3 regions of the Microbispora sp. NPDC046933 genome follow, and region 3 is predicted to be linked to each of the others. Evidence: riboswitches for the same ligand, from Rfam matches in the RefSeq annotation. Region 3 holds a riboswitch; each other region holds the start of a gene.
What was found. Region 3 has a riboswitch for cyclic di-AMP ahead of ABZ857_RS08305 (GH25 family lysozyme). Riboswitches for the same ligand answer to the same signal wherever they lie in the genome.
Positions count from the first base shown of each region.

Region 1: linked by a shared signal. The riboswitch ahead of ABZ857_RS40905 (hypothetical protein) and the one ahead of ABZ857_RS08305 (GH25 family lysozyme) in region 3 are both predicted to bind cyclic di-AMP.
Region 2: linked by a shared signal. The riboswitch ahead of ABZ857_RS10045 (CHAP domain-containing protein) and the one ahead of ABZ857_RS08305 (GH25 family lysozyme) in region 3 are both predicted to bind cyclic di-AMP.

Region 1 is NZ_JBEYWW010000053.1:26,486-31,262, reverse strand. It holds gene ABZ857_RS40920 (TIGR03086 family metal-binding protein) at 1-120, shown strand, start outside; gene ABZ857_RS40915 (DeoR/GlpR family DNA-binding transcription regulator) at 347-1,150, shown strand; gene galT (galactose-1-phosphate uridylyltransferase) at 1,234-2,292, shown strand; cyclic di-AMP (ydaO/yuaA leader) riboswitch at 2,363-2,501, shown strand; gene ABZ857_RS40905 (hypothetical protein) at 2,518-3,444, shown strand; gene ABZ857_RS40900 (DinB family protein) at 3,514-4,023, shown strand; gene ABZ857_RS40895 (site-2 protease family protein) at 4,061-4,777, opposite strand, start outside.
Region 2 is NZ_JBEYWW010000006.1:87,876-92,652, forward strand. It holds gene ABZ857_RS10025 (peptidoglycan-binding protein) at 1-675, opposite strand, end outside; gene ABZ857_RS10030 (hypothetical protein) at 672-1,229, opposite strand; gene ABZ857_RS10035 (response regulator transcription factor) at 1,372-2,025, shown strand; gene ABZ857_RS10040 (HAMP domain-containing sensor histidine kinase) at 2,022-3,197, shown strand; cyclic di-AMP (ydaO/yuaA leader) riboswitch at 3,384-3,517, shown strand; gene ABZ857_RS10045 (CHAP domain-containing protein) at 3,532-4,209, shown strand; gene ABZ857_RS10050 (hypothetical protein) at 4,170-4,613, opposite strand.
Region 3 is NZ_JBEYWW010000005.1:47,984-52,760, forward strand. It holds gene secD (protein translocase subunit SecD) at 1-1,944, shown strand, start outside; gene ABZ857_RS08305 (GH25 family lysozyme) at 1,994-2,716, opposite strand; cyclic di-AMP (ydaO/yuaA leader) riboswitch at 2,728-2,873, opposite strand; gene ABZ857_RS08310 (ROK family transcriptional regulator) at 3,051-4,235, opposite strand; gene ABZ857_RS08315 (glycoside hydrolase family 36 protein) at 4,308-4,777, opposite strand, start outside.

The DNA.
Region 1 (4,777 bases), on a different contig from region 3:
TGGTTCGAGAAGGCGCGGGAGGACTACCGCGAGGCGGGCGTGATCGGGGACGAGCGGGACGTCCCGGCCGGCGCCGACCAGCAGACTCACCTGCTCGCCGCCTGGGGCAGGAACCCCTAGGACTGCCGTCTACCGGCCTGTGGGCCGCCTGCCGTGGTTGGCCTTCTTCTTCTTGCGTGCCTTCGACTTGCGTGCGCGCCTGCCCATCACGACCGCCTTCCGTCGAGTACGGCTTTCGCTCAATGTCCTCCCCCGGACCGCGAGCGGCAAGTACCCGGACCCCAACTCAACATGTCTCCACGTGCGTGCGGCATAATTTGTTTGAATCTGTTGACAGGAGTGGTGGATGCTGGCCCAGCAACGGCAGCAGGCGATCCTGGAGAGGGTACGCAGAACCGGCGGGGTGCGCGTCGCGCAGCTCGTACGCGACCTCGGGGTCTCGGACATGACGATCCGCCGCGACCTGGAGGTCCTCGCGGAGCGCGGCCTGATCGTCAAGGTGCACGGCGGGGCGACCGCCACCGGCACCGGCTCTACCGAGGAGCCGGGCTTCGCGGCCAAGTCGGTGCGGCAGCAGGCCGAGAAGGAGGCCATCGCCCGCCGGGCCGCCATGCTCGTCCGGCCGGGCAGCTCCGTCGCCCTGTCGGCCGGGACCACGACCTGGACACTGGCCCACCACCTGGTGGACGTGCCCGAGCTGACCGTGATCACCAACTCCGTCCAGGTGGCCGACGTCTTCCACCGGGCGGGACGGCCCGACCAGACCGTGGTACTGGTGGGAGGCGTGCGCACGCCCTCCGACGCGCTGGTCGGCCCGGTGGCCGTGGCGGCCGTCCGCTCCCTGAACGTCGACACGCTCATGCTCGGCGTGCACGGCATGAGCGTCCGGGCCGGTTACACCACCCCCAACCTGCTGGAGGCGGAGACCGACCGCGCCCTCATCGCGGCCGCACAGCAGCTCGTGGTCCTGGCCGACCACACCAAGTGGGGGACGATCGGCATCAGCACGATCGCCACCCTCGGCGAAGCCGACATGGTCGTGAGCGACGTCGGCCTGCCGGAGGAGGCGCGCGCCGCGCTGTCGGAGCACGCGGGCGAGCTCCTCCTCGCCGATCCGTCCGGGGAGACCGAGCTGGAGAACGCACTGTGACCCCGGACCTCTGGAAGCCCGCTGTGACCCGGGACACCGCACCGTGAAGCTGGAGACCGCTCTGTGAAGCTGGAGACCGCTCTGTGAAGCGCACCATCACCCATCTCGCCGACGGCCGCGAGCTGATCTACTTCGACCGGCGCGACGACGCCGACCACAGCGCCGCCGACCCCAGGGACCTGCCGCCGCGCCCGCTCGCCTCCGAGCTGCGCTACGACCCCCTGACGGACGAGTGGGTGGCCGTCGCCCGGCACCGCCAGACGCGCACCCACCTGCCGTCCGCCGAGGAGTGCCCGCTCTGCCCGGCCCATCCCGGCTCGGAGATCCCCTCGCCGTACGAGGTGGCGGTGTTCGAGAACCGGTTCCCGTCGTTCAGCTTCAACACGGGCGCGTACGAGCAGGTGGGCGGGCTGAGCGAGGTGCGGCCGGGGATCGGGCGCTGTGAGGTCGTCTGCTTCACCTCCGACCACGACGCGTCGTTCAGCTCGCTGAGCGACGCGCAGGCCGAGCTGGTCGTCGAGGCGTGGGCCGACCGCACGGCCGAGCTGTCCTCCCTGCCCGGCGTGGAGCAGGTCTTCTGCTTCGAGAACCGCGGCGCCGAGATCGGTATCACGCTGCCGCACCCGCACGGGCAGATCTACGCCTATCCGTACGTCACGCCGCGTACCCGCCAGATGCTGGACGCCGCCTCCCGCCACCGGGGCGGCAACCTGTTCGCGGACGTCCTGGCCGCCGAGCGGAGGGGGCCGCGGGTGGTGGCCGCCAACGAGTACTGGACGGCCTTCGTCCCGGCCGCCGCGCGGTACCCGTTCGAGGTGCACGTCTACCCGCACCGCCGGGTGCCCGACATCCCCGCGCTGTCGCCCGAGGAACGGGCCGCCTTCGCGCCGCTCTACATCGAGGTGCTGCGCCGCCTGGACGGGCTGTTCGGCGTCGTCATGCCCTATGTCGCGGCCTGGCACCAGGCCCCGGTCACCTACCGGCGCGACCTCGCCTATCTCCACCTGCAGCTCTTCACGATCCGGCGGGCGCCGAACAAGCTGAAGTATCTCGCCGGATCGGAGTCGGCCATGGGCGCGTTCGTCAACGACGTGCTCCCGGAGGAGGCCGCCCGAATGCTCCGCGAGGTGGTAACGGCTTGATCTCCGAATGGTTGCGACTTGGGTGGCAGCCATCGTTTCTTTACCACTAGTATCCCTGACACCGGCGGTCACAGCCGGTACGCCTAATCCCGGGCACCCTGCCCGGGAGCCGGGGACCCAACCACGCACCTGGGGTCAAGGCAGTCGCCTGCCCGGGCTCCTCCAGCCCGAACCCGTCAGCTAACCCGGTCGGCAGATGGAGAGGAGTGGGCTCTGCCCCGCGCGTTGCCCCTGGCTGTCGGCGTGCTCGCCTCCGCCGTCCTCGTGTTCGGCACGGCCGCCCCGGGCGCCGCCGACCCCAAACCGACGGAGAAGCAGCTCAAGAAGGAGCTGTCGGACCTGCGGAAGAAGGTCGACCGGCTGATCGGCGACTACAACGCCAAACGCGTGGCCCTCGCCAAGGCCCGCGTCGAGGAGAAGGCGGCGCGCGGCCGGCTGGCCAAGGCCGAAACCGACTACGAGGCCGCGAGGGACGCCGTACGGCAGATGGCCGGGCTGCGCTACCAGACCGAGAGCGCGATGGCGCTGCCCGACATGAACACCGCCGCGCTGAACTACCAGCTCAAGGAGGAGCAGGCCGCCAGGCTCGCGCGCTTCGACCAGGTCCGCGCCGAACGGCAGCGGGCCGCGGACGCCGCCAAGACGCTGACCGAACAGCTCAAGGCGCAGGCCGCCGAGGTCGCGGGACAGCGGAAGGACGCCGAGGATCTCATCGACGAGATCAAGGACAGGCTCGACGCGCTGATCCCGACCGCGCCGGGCAAGCGCACGGGCGGGTGGGCGCCGGAGCTACCCGGCGGCGCCGACAACATCACGCCCCGGATGCGGCTCATGCGCACCGAGGTCGAAAAGCACTTCGACCTGCGGTTCCCGGTGGGCTGCTACCGCGCCGAGAACAGCGGCGAGCACCCGCTCGGGCGCGCCTGCGACTTCATGATGAGCTCGGGCGGCGCCATGCCCTCCCCCGAGATGAAGGCGCTCGGCGACAGCCTGGCCGCCTGGGCCATCAAGAACGGGCCGAAGCTGGGCGTGATGTACGTGATCTGGCAGCAGCGCATCTACAACCTCGGCCACCCGGGCTGGCGGACCATGTCCGACCGCGGCGGCATCACCGCCAACCACTACGACCACGTACACATCTCGATGTACTAGGCCCGCAGGCCGCCTGAAGCGACCTCAATTGACGTGACTCCGCGCCGCGGCTCGGGGCAGGATGCCGGAATGACCGACACACGTATCGATCCCCCTGTCGTCGCGGACGAGCGCGCGATGCTGCGCGCCTGGCTGGACTGGCACCGTCAGACCCTCGCGGTGAAGTGCGAGGGCCTCACGGAGGAGCAGCTGCGGCTGCGCTCCGTGCCGCCCTCCAGCATGTCGCTGCTCGGCCTCGTACGGCACATGGCCGACGTGGAGCGGTCCTGGTTCCGGCGGCGGCTGAACGGCGAGGACCTCGGCGGCATCTACTACAGCGACGACGACCCGGACGGCGAGTTCGACAACGTGGACACCGCGTCCGCCGAGGAGGCCTTCGCGACCTGGCGCGCGGAGATCGAGCACGCGCGGGCGGCCGAGGAGGCCTGCGCCGACCTGGACGCGATGACGAAGGCGGACCGCCAGGGAGTCCACTATTCGCTGCGCTGGATCATGTGCCACATGATCGAGGAGTACGCCCGCCACAACGGCCACGCCGATCTGCTGCGCGAGCGCATCGACGGCGTGACCGGCGAGTAGCCCCCCGCCCGGCGGGGCGCAGCCGGACAGACGGAGCTCAGCCGGACAGGCGGACCGGATTGACGAGGTCGGCGTAGATGAGAAGGCCGCCCATCACGACAAGCAGGGCCGCCATGACGTACGTCAGCGGAAGCGCCTTGGCCACGTCCACGTAACCGGGGGCGGGCCGGCGGCGCACCCGCGCGAAGGCCCGCTTGAGGCCCTCCCACAGCCCGCCGGCGATGTGCCCGCCGTCCAGCGGCAGCAGCGGGATCAGGTTGAACATGCCCACCGCGAGGTTCAGCCCGGCCAGCAGGCTGATGAAGATTTCGATCTTGTTCTCGACCGGGATGTCCGAGGCGGCGATCTCGCCACCGATCCGGCCCGCCCCGACGATGCCGATCGGCCCGTTCGGGTCGCGCTTGTCTCCCGAGAACGCGGCGTTCCACACGCCGACCATCTTCTTGGGGATGTTGACCATCGCGACGGCGGTGCGTTCGGTCAGGTCCCACATCTGCCCGACGACGTAGCCGGGGCCCTTCTTCTCGACGACGACGGTCGGGCTCACGCCCAGGAAGCCGGCGTTCTTGTCGACCTTGTCGGGGTCGGTCAGCGAGGGCAGGTCCTGCGCGATCAGGTCGACCCTCACGTCGGCCCGCTTCCCGCTCCGCTCGACGCCCAGCGTCGTCACCCCCGCGCCGTGCTCGCGGATGAGCCGCCGGGCGGTCTCCCAGTCGGTGATCGGCGAGCCGTCGATGGCGACGATGCGGTCGCC
Region 2 (4,777 bases), on a different contig from region 3:
GCCCTTCCTGGCCAGTGACTGGTCGTCGGTGGACAGGTCCACGTGCACCAGCCGCCGTACGCCCGACATGGTGAGGGCCGGACGACCGGGGGTGATCCTGTCGCCGACCTCGACCTTCGCGTCGGTCACCCGGGCGGCGGCGGGCAGGAAGACCACCTGGGAGGCGTCCACCTGCCCGGTCTCGGGCAGCCCGGCGTCGTCCTGCCACTCCTTGACGGCCAGGTAGGTGGCGTAGCTGAAGTGGTCGTCCACAGTCAGGTCGTCGCCGTAGCCGAGGACCTTGAGGTTGCGTTCGAGCTGCTCGACGTCCGGGCCGTCGTCGATGCCCTGCCGCAGCGGGCGGTACATCGGCAGCGAGCCGTACATGAGGACCACCGGCCTGCGGTCCACCCTGAGCAGCGCGCGGCCGCGCCGGACGACCGCGCCCTCGGCGGGCACCCAGGTCACGGTGCCGGAGGCGTCGGTGCTGACCTGCCGCTCGCCGGAGTAGGTCAGCGACCCCTCGACGGTCTTGGTGTCGACCAGGTCCTGCCGGGTGATCGACGCGGTGGCGGGCACCGGGGGCGGGGACGGCTCGGCCGCGCCGGCGCCGTCGCCGCCCGCCATGGCGACGGCCGTTCCGGCGGCGGCCAGGGCGAGGACTCCGGCGCCCGCGATCACCAGGCCCTTCCTCACGGCTTCCTCCCCGGCGCGTACTCCTCGCAGGCCTTCTGCGCCTCTTCCATCGCCTTCTCCTGGCCCGGTTTGATCTTGACCTGGAGCCCCTTTCCGGGTTCGGGGTCGGGCATGTCGACGCCGTGCTCGCGCATGCACTGGGCGAACTTGAGCATCCGGTCGCGCGCCTGGGGATCGTCGCCGCCGAGCTTGTCGCCGACCGCGTCCTTCATGAAGTGCTGGCAGGCCTGCATGGCCTTCTGCATCGAGGCCTCGTCGCCCTTCTTGCTCATGATCCGGACGCGGCCGTCGGGATCGGGGTCGGGCATGTCGACGCCGTGCTCGCGCATGCACTGGGCGAACTTGAGCTGGGCCTCCTGGCGGTCCACCGTGCTCGTGGCGGACGGCCTGGCCGCGGCGCCTGACGCTGTGCCCGACGTGGCGCCGCCCGCGCTGGCGATCCCGTCGTCCGCGGGCGCCGCGCCGCAGCCGGTCAGTGCCAGGGCGAGCCCCAATGTGAGCCCCAGTGTGAGCACCGGTGCCGGGCCCAGGGCGCGCAGCGGTCGTAAGCGCATGAGTCGCTCCTCTTCTCCCGGGGCGTTCGCCCGGGACGGGGCCCAACTCCAGCGGAGGCGGTGCTAAACGCGGATAAGCGGAGATCGCTTATCCGCGGCTAACACCGCGTACGCCACTCTCGGAACCGAGCGGGAGGTTGGGATGCGGGTGCTCGTGGTCGAGGACGAGGAACAGCTGGCCGAGGCCGTCGCCCGTGGGCTGCGGCTGCACGCGATCGCGGTGGACGTGGCCTACGACGGTCAGGAGGCGCTGGAGCTGGCCGCCTATGTCGACTACGACGTGGTCGTGCTCGACCGCGACCTGCCCGAGGTGCACGGCGACGAGGTGTGCCGGGAGCTGGCCGGCGCGAGCGGGGCGAGCCGCATCCTCATGCTGACGGCGGCCGGGCGGGTGCGGGACCGGGTCGGGGGCCTGTCCCTGGGCGCCGACGACTACCTGGTCAAGCCGTTCGCGTTCGCCGAGCTGGTGGCCCGGATCCGGGCGCTGGCCCGGCGCTCGCCCCGGGCGGTGCCGCCCGTGCTGGAGCGGGCCGGGATCCGGCTCGACCCCGCCCGCCGTACGGTGACGCGGGACGGGCGGCAGGTGGCGCTGGGCCGCAAGGAGTTCGACGTGCTGCACGAGCTGATGCGGGCCGGCGGAGGGCTGGTGACCTCGGCCCGGTTGCGGGCGAACGTGTGGGACGAGCACGCGGACGCGGGCACGGGCGTGCTGCGCGTCACGATCACCTCGCTGCGCCGCAAACTTGGCGACCCCCCGGTGATCGAGAACGTGCCGGGCCGAGGATATCGGCTGTGACCCGCGTCCTGTCCTTGTGGGGCAGGCTCGGCCTGCGGACGCGGCTCACCCTGCTGTACGGCGGGCTGTTCTTCCTGGCGGGGTCGGTGCTGCTGTGGTTCACCCACCTGCTGACCGCGCGGGCGCTCAACCAGCGGTTCGTGGTGGCGGTGGCGTCGAAGGTGACCGACGCCGGCGCCCCCGATGGCGTCCTGGGGGGCAGGCTGCCCGACAGCGACATGCTCGCGCAGCGGGTGCGCACCAACGTCGAGCAGGGGGCGGCCGACGTGCTGACCGACGTGCTCCGCTCGTCGGTGGTCGTCATGATCCTCGTCGGGGCCGTCGCGGTGGTGCTGGGCTACCTGGTGGCCGACCGCGCGCTGCGCCCGCTGGAGCGGGTGACCGAGACCGCGCAGCGGCTGTCGGAGAGCACGCTGCACGAGCGGATCGCCCTGCGCGGCCCGCAGGACGAGGTCAAGCGGCTCGCCGACACCTTCGACGCGATGCTCGACCGGCTGCACCGGGTGTTCGACGCCCAGCGCCGGTTCATCGCCAACGCCTCCCACGAGCTGCGCACCCCGCTGGCGGTCAACCGTACGGTGCTGGAGGTGTCGCTGGAGGAGCCCGCGGCGTCGGAGGATCTCAAGGCGCTGGCCCGCGCGCTGCTCGGCACCAACGCCAGGTACGAGCGGCTGATCGAGGGCCTGCTCATGCTCGCGCAGTCGGAGCAGGAGCTGACCGCCCGCAAGCCGGTCGACCTGCGGCAGGTCGTCCGTACGGCGATGGAGCAGATCGACCTGCAGCCGCGCCGCAGGAAGGTGGTCGTCCACGAGGACCTGTGCCCGGCGGTCGCGCACGGCGATCCGCTGTTCCTCGAACGCTGCCTGGTCAACCTGCTGGAGAACGCGATCAAGTACAACGTGCGGGACGGGGAGGTCTGGGTCCGGCTGCGGGAGGAGGAGGCCGGGGTGAGCGTGACGGTGGAGAACACCGGGCCCCCGGTCCCGCCGTACGAGGTGGACGACCTGTTCGAGCCGTTCCGCCGGCTGGGCGGCGACCGCGTCCGATCCGCCCGGGGGGCGGGGCTGGGCCTGTCCATCGTCCGGGCCATCGCCGTGGCGCACGGCGGCACGGCCGAGGCGCTCGCCCGGCCGGAGGGCGGCCTGGCCGTGACCGTGCGCCTGCCCAGGTGAGACCGGGTTGGGCGGCCGATACCCGCCTCTGCCGGGTTTGCCGCCTACTGTCCAGTAAAATCTGAGTTGTTCTAACTTGACCGGTTTGACCTGGTCTATTACGTTTTAGGCAGCTCAGGGCGCACTTGCTCATCTCAATGGTCAAGAAGCCCTCCTCAGACCGACGCGGCCGGCCGATCCCGGCCTGCCGCCCGGCCGCCGAGTCCGCGTCCGCGCGGAGCCGGGGACCCACCTCTCCTGGGGTGAATCGGCATACGTGCCGTAGGGCGACTTCCAGCCCGAACCCGTCAGCTAACCCGGTAGGCGGCATGGAAGTAAGGGAGTTCGCCCCACCATGCACGTCCTCAACACCTGTGTTCGCGCTGCACTCGCGGGCGGGGCCCTCGCCTCGGCCGTGCTGATCGCATCGCCGGCCGCGCACGCGGCGGACAACCCCGCCACCGGCAAGGGCCCGGCGGCCGCGCAGTCGATGGCCGAGATCGCCTCCACGCTGCCCAAGGTCAGCGCGGGCGACGTGCTGAACCTGGCCAGGAGCCAGATCGGGATCAGCGAGAACGCCTACGGCGGCGGGACCAAGTTCCAGCAGTGGTACATGTCCACCCCCCGCGCCCGCGAGACCCTCGCCCGCGACGGCGGCACGCTGAAGGGCTACCTCAACGCCCCCTGGTGCGACATGTTCGTCTCCTGGGTGGGACAGCAGCTCGGCATCGGGCCGGTCATGGGCTCCGACGCCTACACCGTCGAGCACGCCCGCTGGTTCGCCGACCACGGCCGCTGGGGTCGCACGCCCAAGCCGGGCGCGGTGGTGTTCTTCAACTGGAACGGCAGCAAGGCCATCGACGACGTCGAGCACGTCGGTTTCGTCGTCAAGGACAACGGCGACGGCACCATCAGGACCATCGAGGGCAACACCGGCGACGGCGGCGCCGTCGAGGCCCGCACCCGGCCCACCTGGCAGGTGGCCGGGTACGGCTACCCGATGTATCCCGGGGACGTCTCCGCCTCCTCCTGACCGGCGACCGTCCCACGCCGACTTCGAAGCGCGCCGGTGATCCCGGCGCGCTTCGTGGTCGACGGTGATCGGCATGCCGCCGTCAGCGGCAGTTCACACCGTACGGCTCGCTCGCGGCCCGCCCAGCGCCCACGAGATGATCTTGGTGGGGTGATCCTGATGATCTCCCGGGACAGACCGGGCAGGGGCGGCTCCTGGTCGGTCAGCGCCACCGCCGTGCCCCGGATCTCGATGCCCCGGGGCGCCCACGGATCGACCGTCGCGAGGTCGTCCACGACGAACGCGACCGTGCTGCCCCGCTGGACGTTCCGGAACTTCTTCGACCTGCCCAGCGCGCCCCCGCCGACGAGCCGGCCGATGCGCTGGGTGGCCAGGTAGTCGAGTTCGGCTTGGGTGAAGACCATACGTGTCTGTCCTTCAGATCAAGAAGTAGCGGATGCCGGCGTCGGGCGCCGCGTTCCTTCAGATCCTCGATGCTTCCGGACATGATCGTGTGGAGGTGTTCGGTGACGTGCTGGAGCGGCCGGTCCCGGGGTCGAGGAACCGGCGAACAGCCGTTGGCGCTGAG
Region 3 (4,777 bases):
GTCATCGGCAAGACCGCTCAGCTCAACTTCCATCCGGTGCTCGGTCCCGCCGAGGACGGCGACAAGGACGCGGTCGCCGACGAGAGCGGCCAGAAGCTGAAGCTCGGCCCGGTCGCCCTCAGCGGGGCCGGCGTCACCGACGCCGCCGCGCGCACCGACCCCCAGATGGGGCCGGGCTGGTTCGTCACGATCGACTTCAAGGAGCCCGGCCCCTGGCGGGAGCTGACCGGGAAGGCGGCCTGCGCGCCGGTCGGCGACCACAAGCGCCGCGTCGCCATCGTCCTCGACAACGAGATCATCTCCTCGCCGCAGGTGGCCGACTCGGTCGCCTGCGAGGCGGGGATCTCCGGCGGCACCACGCAGATCACCGGGTCGTTCACCCCGCAGGAGGCGCAGAACCTCGCGGTGCTGATCAAGGGCGGCTCGCTTCCGGTGCCGCTGGATCTGGTCGAGCAGCGGACGGTCGGCCCGACCCTCGGCGCCGACGCCATCGCGGCGAGCGCCAAGGCGGGCGTCGTCGGGGTGATCCTGACCGCGGTGTTCATCGGCGTCGTCTACCGGCTGGTGGGCGTGCTGGCCGCGGTCGCGCTCGCCTGCTACGGCCTGATCTCGTACGCCGGGCTCGTGGCCATGGGAGCCACACTCACACTGCCCGGCCTGGCCGGGTTCGTCCTGGCGATCGGCATGGCGGTGGACGCCAACGTGCTGGTCTTCGAACGGGCCAGGGAGGAGTACGGCGCGGCGCCCCGCCGGGGCCTCAAGGCGGCCCTCGACCGGGGCTTCAAGAACGCCTGGAGCGCGATCGCCGACTCCAACATCACCACCCTGCTCGCCGCGGGGCTGCTGTTCTGGCTCGCCTCCGGGCCGGTGAAGGGCTTCGGCGTGACGCTGGCCATCGGCGTGCTCGCCTCGCTGGTCTCGGCGATGCTGATCACCCGGGTGCTCACCGCCGCCCTGATCGGCAGGATCGGCCCCCGGGCGTCCGGCATCGGCTCGATCGGCCGGGTCAGGACCTGGCTGACCCGGCGCGACCCGGACCTGATGCGCGGCAGGCGGCTGTGGCTCGCCGTCGCGGCCGGGCTGCTGGTGCTGGCGGGCGCGGGGCTGGTCACCCGCGGGCTGAACTACGGCGTCGAGTTCACCGGCGGCCGCATCGTGGAGTTCGGCACGAGCAGGCCCGTCGACGTCGCCGCGGCGAGGCAGGCGGTGGCGGACGCCGGGTTCCCCTCGGCCGTCGTGCAGCGGTCGGACGACGCGATCTCGGTGCGTACCGGGCAGATCAGCGCCGACGACGTGGTCCGCATGGAGGAGGCGCTGGACCGGCGCGTGGGCGAGGTCTCCAAGCAGCGCGACGAGCTCATCGGGCCGAGCCTCGGCGAGGAGCTGCGCCGCAACGCGCTCATCGCGCTCGCCGTCGCGCTCGCCGCGCAGCTCGTCTACCTGGCGTTCCGGTTCCGGTGGACGTTCGGCACGGCGGCCGTGGCGGCGCTGTTCGTGGACGCGGCGGTCGTCGTCGGCGCGTTCGCCTGGATGGGCAAGCCGATCGACGGGGTGTTCCTGGCCGCGATGCTCACGATCATCGGCTACTCGGTCAACGACAAGGTCGTGCTCTTCGACCGGGTGCGCGAGCTGTGGCCGGTGCGGCGCGGGGAGCCGTTCGGCCGGGTGGTGAACACCGCGATCCTGCAGACCGTGCCGCGCACGGTCAACACCGGGCTCGGGGCGTTGTTCATCCTGGCGGCGCTGGCGGTGTTCGGCGGCGACTCGCTGCGCGACTTCGCGGTCGCCCTGCTGATCGGCATCGTCGTGGGCACGCTGTCGTCGTCGTTCGTGGCCGGGCCGGTGGCCATCGCGCTGGAGAGGCGCACCACGAAGCCGCCGCCGGCTCCCGCCGCCCCGCGGGCCAGGCCCGTGCGGCGCGACGGCTCCGGCGCGGTGGTCTGATCGGCCGGAACGGGCCCGGGGCGGGCGTCCCGCCCCGGGCCCAGTGCGGCTACGGACGGCCGAGCGCGCGCAACTGGAGGGGCGTCAGCGCCGAGACGTTCTGGTCGATGGGCGAGTCGGTGTACTGGTGGATCGCCCAGGACTTCCAGTCGGCGGGCGGCGTGATGTCGCCCGGGGCCTTGCTGTAGTGGGCCACCCAGAGCGGGTACTGGCCGAGGCCGTGGCCGTACTCGTCGGCGAAGTTCCAGCCGCTGTAGAACATCGGCCTGGTGCCGGTCTTGGCCGTCACGTACTCCAGCCAGGTCTTGGCCCACTGGTTGACGTGTTCGACGGACTCGCCGTCGCTGGTCTCCAGGTCGAGCACCAGGATGTCGCCGGGCTTGCTCGGCTGCGCGTTCACCACCTCAAGGAAGTGGTCGGCCTCGGCGATGGGGTCGTTGGAGGGATGGCCGTAGTGGTAGACGCCGCGGACGATGCCCTTCTTCTCCAGCTCCCGCCAGTGGCGGGCGAAGGACGAGTCGGTCCACGAGGTCCCCTCGGTGGCCTTGATGAAGCCGAACTGCGCGCGGCTGTTCATCCAGTCGTGGTCGGCCTCGTAGCCGGAGACGTCCTGGCCGTACGTGTGCGGGTTCGCGTAGGCGGGGGCGGGCAGGACGACGGCCGCCGTGACGGTGGCCGTGGCGGCCGTGACCGTGAGGGTCGCCGCCGCGAGGGCGGAGCGCAGGCGCCGGCGGGAGGGCCGGCTCCCGAGGGAGAGCCGATGGCTGGACATGCGGGGTTGACTCCTTGCTTCCATGCCGCCTACCGGGTTAGCTGACGGGTTCGGGCAGGAAGTGCCCTACGGGCGCATCTGGGGGCCTGCGCGCCGATTCACCCCGAAGAGAGTGGGTCCCCGGCTCCGCATGACGCGGATTCGGCGGCCGCGCGATCATCGCGCGGTCCGGGCAACGACACGGCAAGGGATACGACAGCGGAAGTCGGCCGGGTACCCATGCCGTGTGCCCTAAAGGTACACACAGCACAAGAATGGTGTAAACAGGACAAAACATGTCTTTACCTGAACAGATCACCCCGCACCGGCCGGAGGCGCACACCGATTCCGGGGGTCAGGCGCGCGGGGCGGCCGGCGTGGACAGTCCCGTGCCGAACAGGCGGGCGTCCACCTCGTCGAGGGCCAGACGCAACGCGCCCAGGGCGACGCTCTCGGCGCCGAGTGTGGAGGCACGGATCTCGGGCACACGCAGGCAGGTGCGGCGGAGTTCGCGGGCCAGCTGGTCGAGGATGAGATCGGCGGAGCGGGAGAAGCCGCCGCCGAGGACGACGACCTGCGGGTCGAGGGTGAGGACCAGGGCGGCGGTGCCGACGGCGAGGTCGCGGGTGTAGCGCCGGACCGCGGTCCTGGCCGCCTTGTCCCCGGCACGGGCGGCGTTGAACACCCAGGCCGCCGCGTCGTCGGTGTCGACGGCCGCGGGCAGGCTGGCGCAGTTCTCCAGGTGGGAGGGCGCGGTGAGCCAGCGGACCTCGCGCAGCGCGCCGATCTCGCCGGCGGCGCCGCCGTAGCCGCGGCGCAGCGTGCCGTCGATGATCAGGCCGGCGCCGGTGCGCATGCCGGCCAGCAGGTAGACGATGTCGTCGGCGTCGCGGGCCGCTCCCTGCCAGCGCTCGGCGACGGCGGCCAGCTTGCAGTCGTTCTCCACCTGGATCGGGCAGGAGAAACGCCCGGTCAGGTGCTCGGCCGGGTTCACGCTGGCCCACCCGGGCAGCGGCGTGAACAGCGTGGTACGGCCGCTGGCGTCGACCGGCCCGGTCACCCCGACGGTGATCGCCCAGATCTCGTCCGGGCGCAGTCCGGCCGCGCTCAGGCACTCGTCGATGGCCGCGTCGACGACGGTGAGCCGCGCGGCCGGGTCGGCGCCGGGGTCGACCGGCAGCCGGCTGGTGGCCGCGACGGTGCCGTCCAGGTCGGCGAGCATGGCCAGCACCTTGTGCGCGCCGACGTCGACGCCGATCACGTGACCGGCGCCGGCGTTGAACCGGTAACGGCGGGCGGGGCGCCCGACGACGCTGCTGCCGTCGGGCTCCACGACGGTGAGCCAGCCGTCGGCGACCAGGCCCTGCACGATGACGTCCGCACCGGGCCTGGACAGCCCGGTGCGGGTGGCCAGCTCCGTGACGGTGGACGGCGGGTGGCCCCGCAGCGCCCGGACGATGCTGAGCGCGTTCAGCTCCCGCATCCGGGTGACGTCCGTCCCGGTCGTGACCAGAGTCCCGGTCGTGACCTGCTCGGTCACCGTCGCCCCCTTCGATCCCTGAATGCGATCCCCTGAATAACGCTGAGCTCTTTACAAAAGAGTAGTGCGAAATCAGGAGATCGGATACCACTGCCCTTCGGGGGCGACGGCCGGGCCGAAGTCCACCTCGCGGCCGTCGATGGCGAACTCGTACCGGCCCTTCCGCACGACGGCGGGCCGTGCGGAAAGGTACGCCGTCATGTCCGCCAGCTCCTCCGCGCGCAGCCACCCCGGCGGGTCGGACACCGCGCGGAAGCCGCACACCGTGGCCAGGTCACGCAGCCAGCCGAGCTGCCGGTCGGTGAGCAGGTTGAGCCGGCTGCGGAAGTACACGACGTCGGGGTCGACCTCGGCCAGCGGCGCGTGCCACAGCCGGTGCAGTGTGTTGACCACCGCGTTGCGCGCCATCGCGTCGGACGGGTCGTCGCTGGCGTAGTTCTGCCACATCGGCGCGACGTCCGGCCCGCTGCGCAGCCCGTCGAGCAGACCGAGCGAGGGCAGCAGGATCGCGCCGCTGCCCAGCAGGTACACGTCCTCCCCCG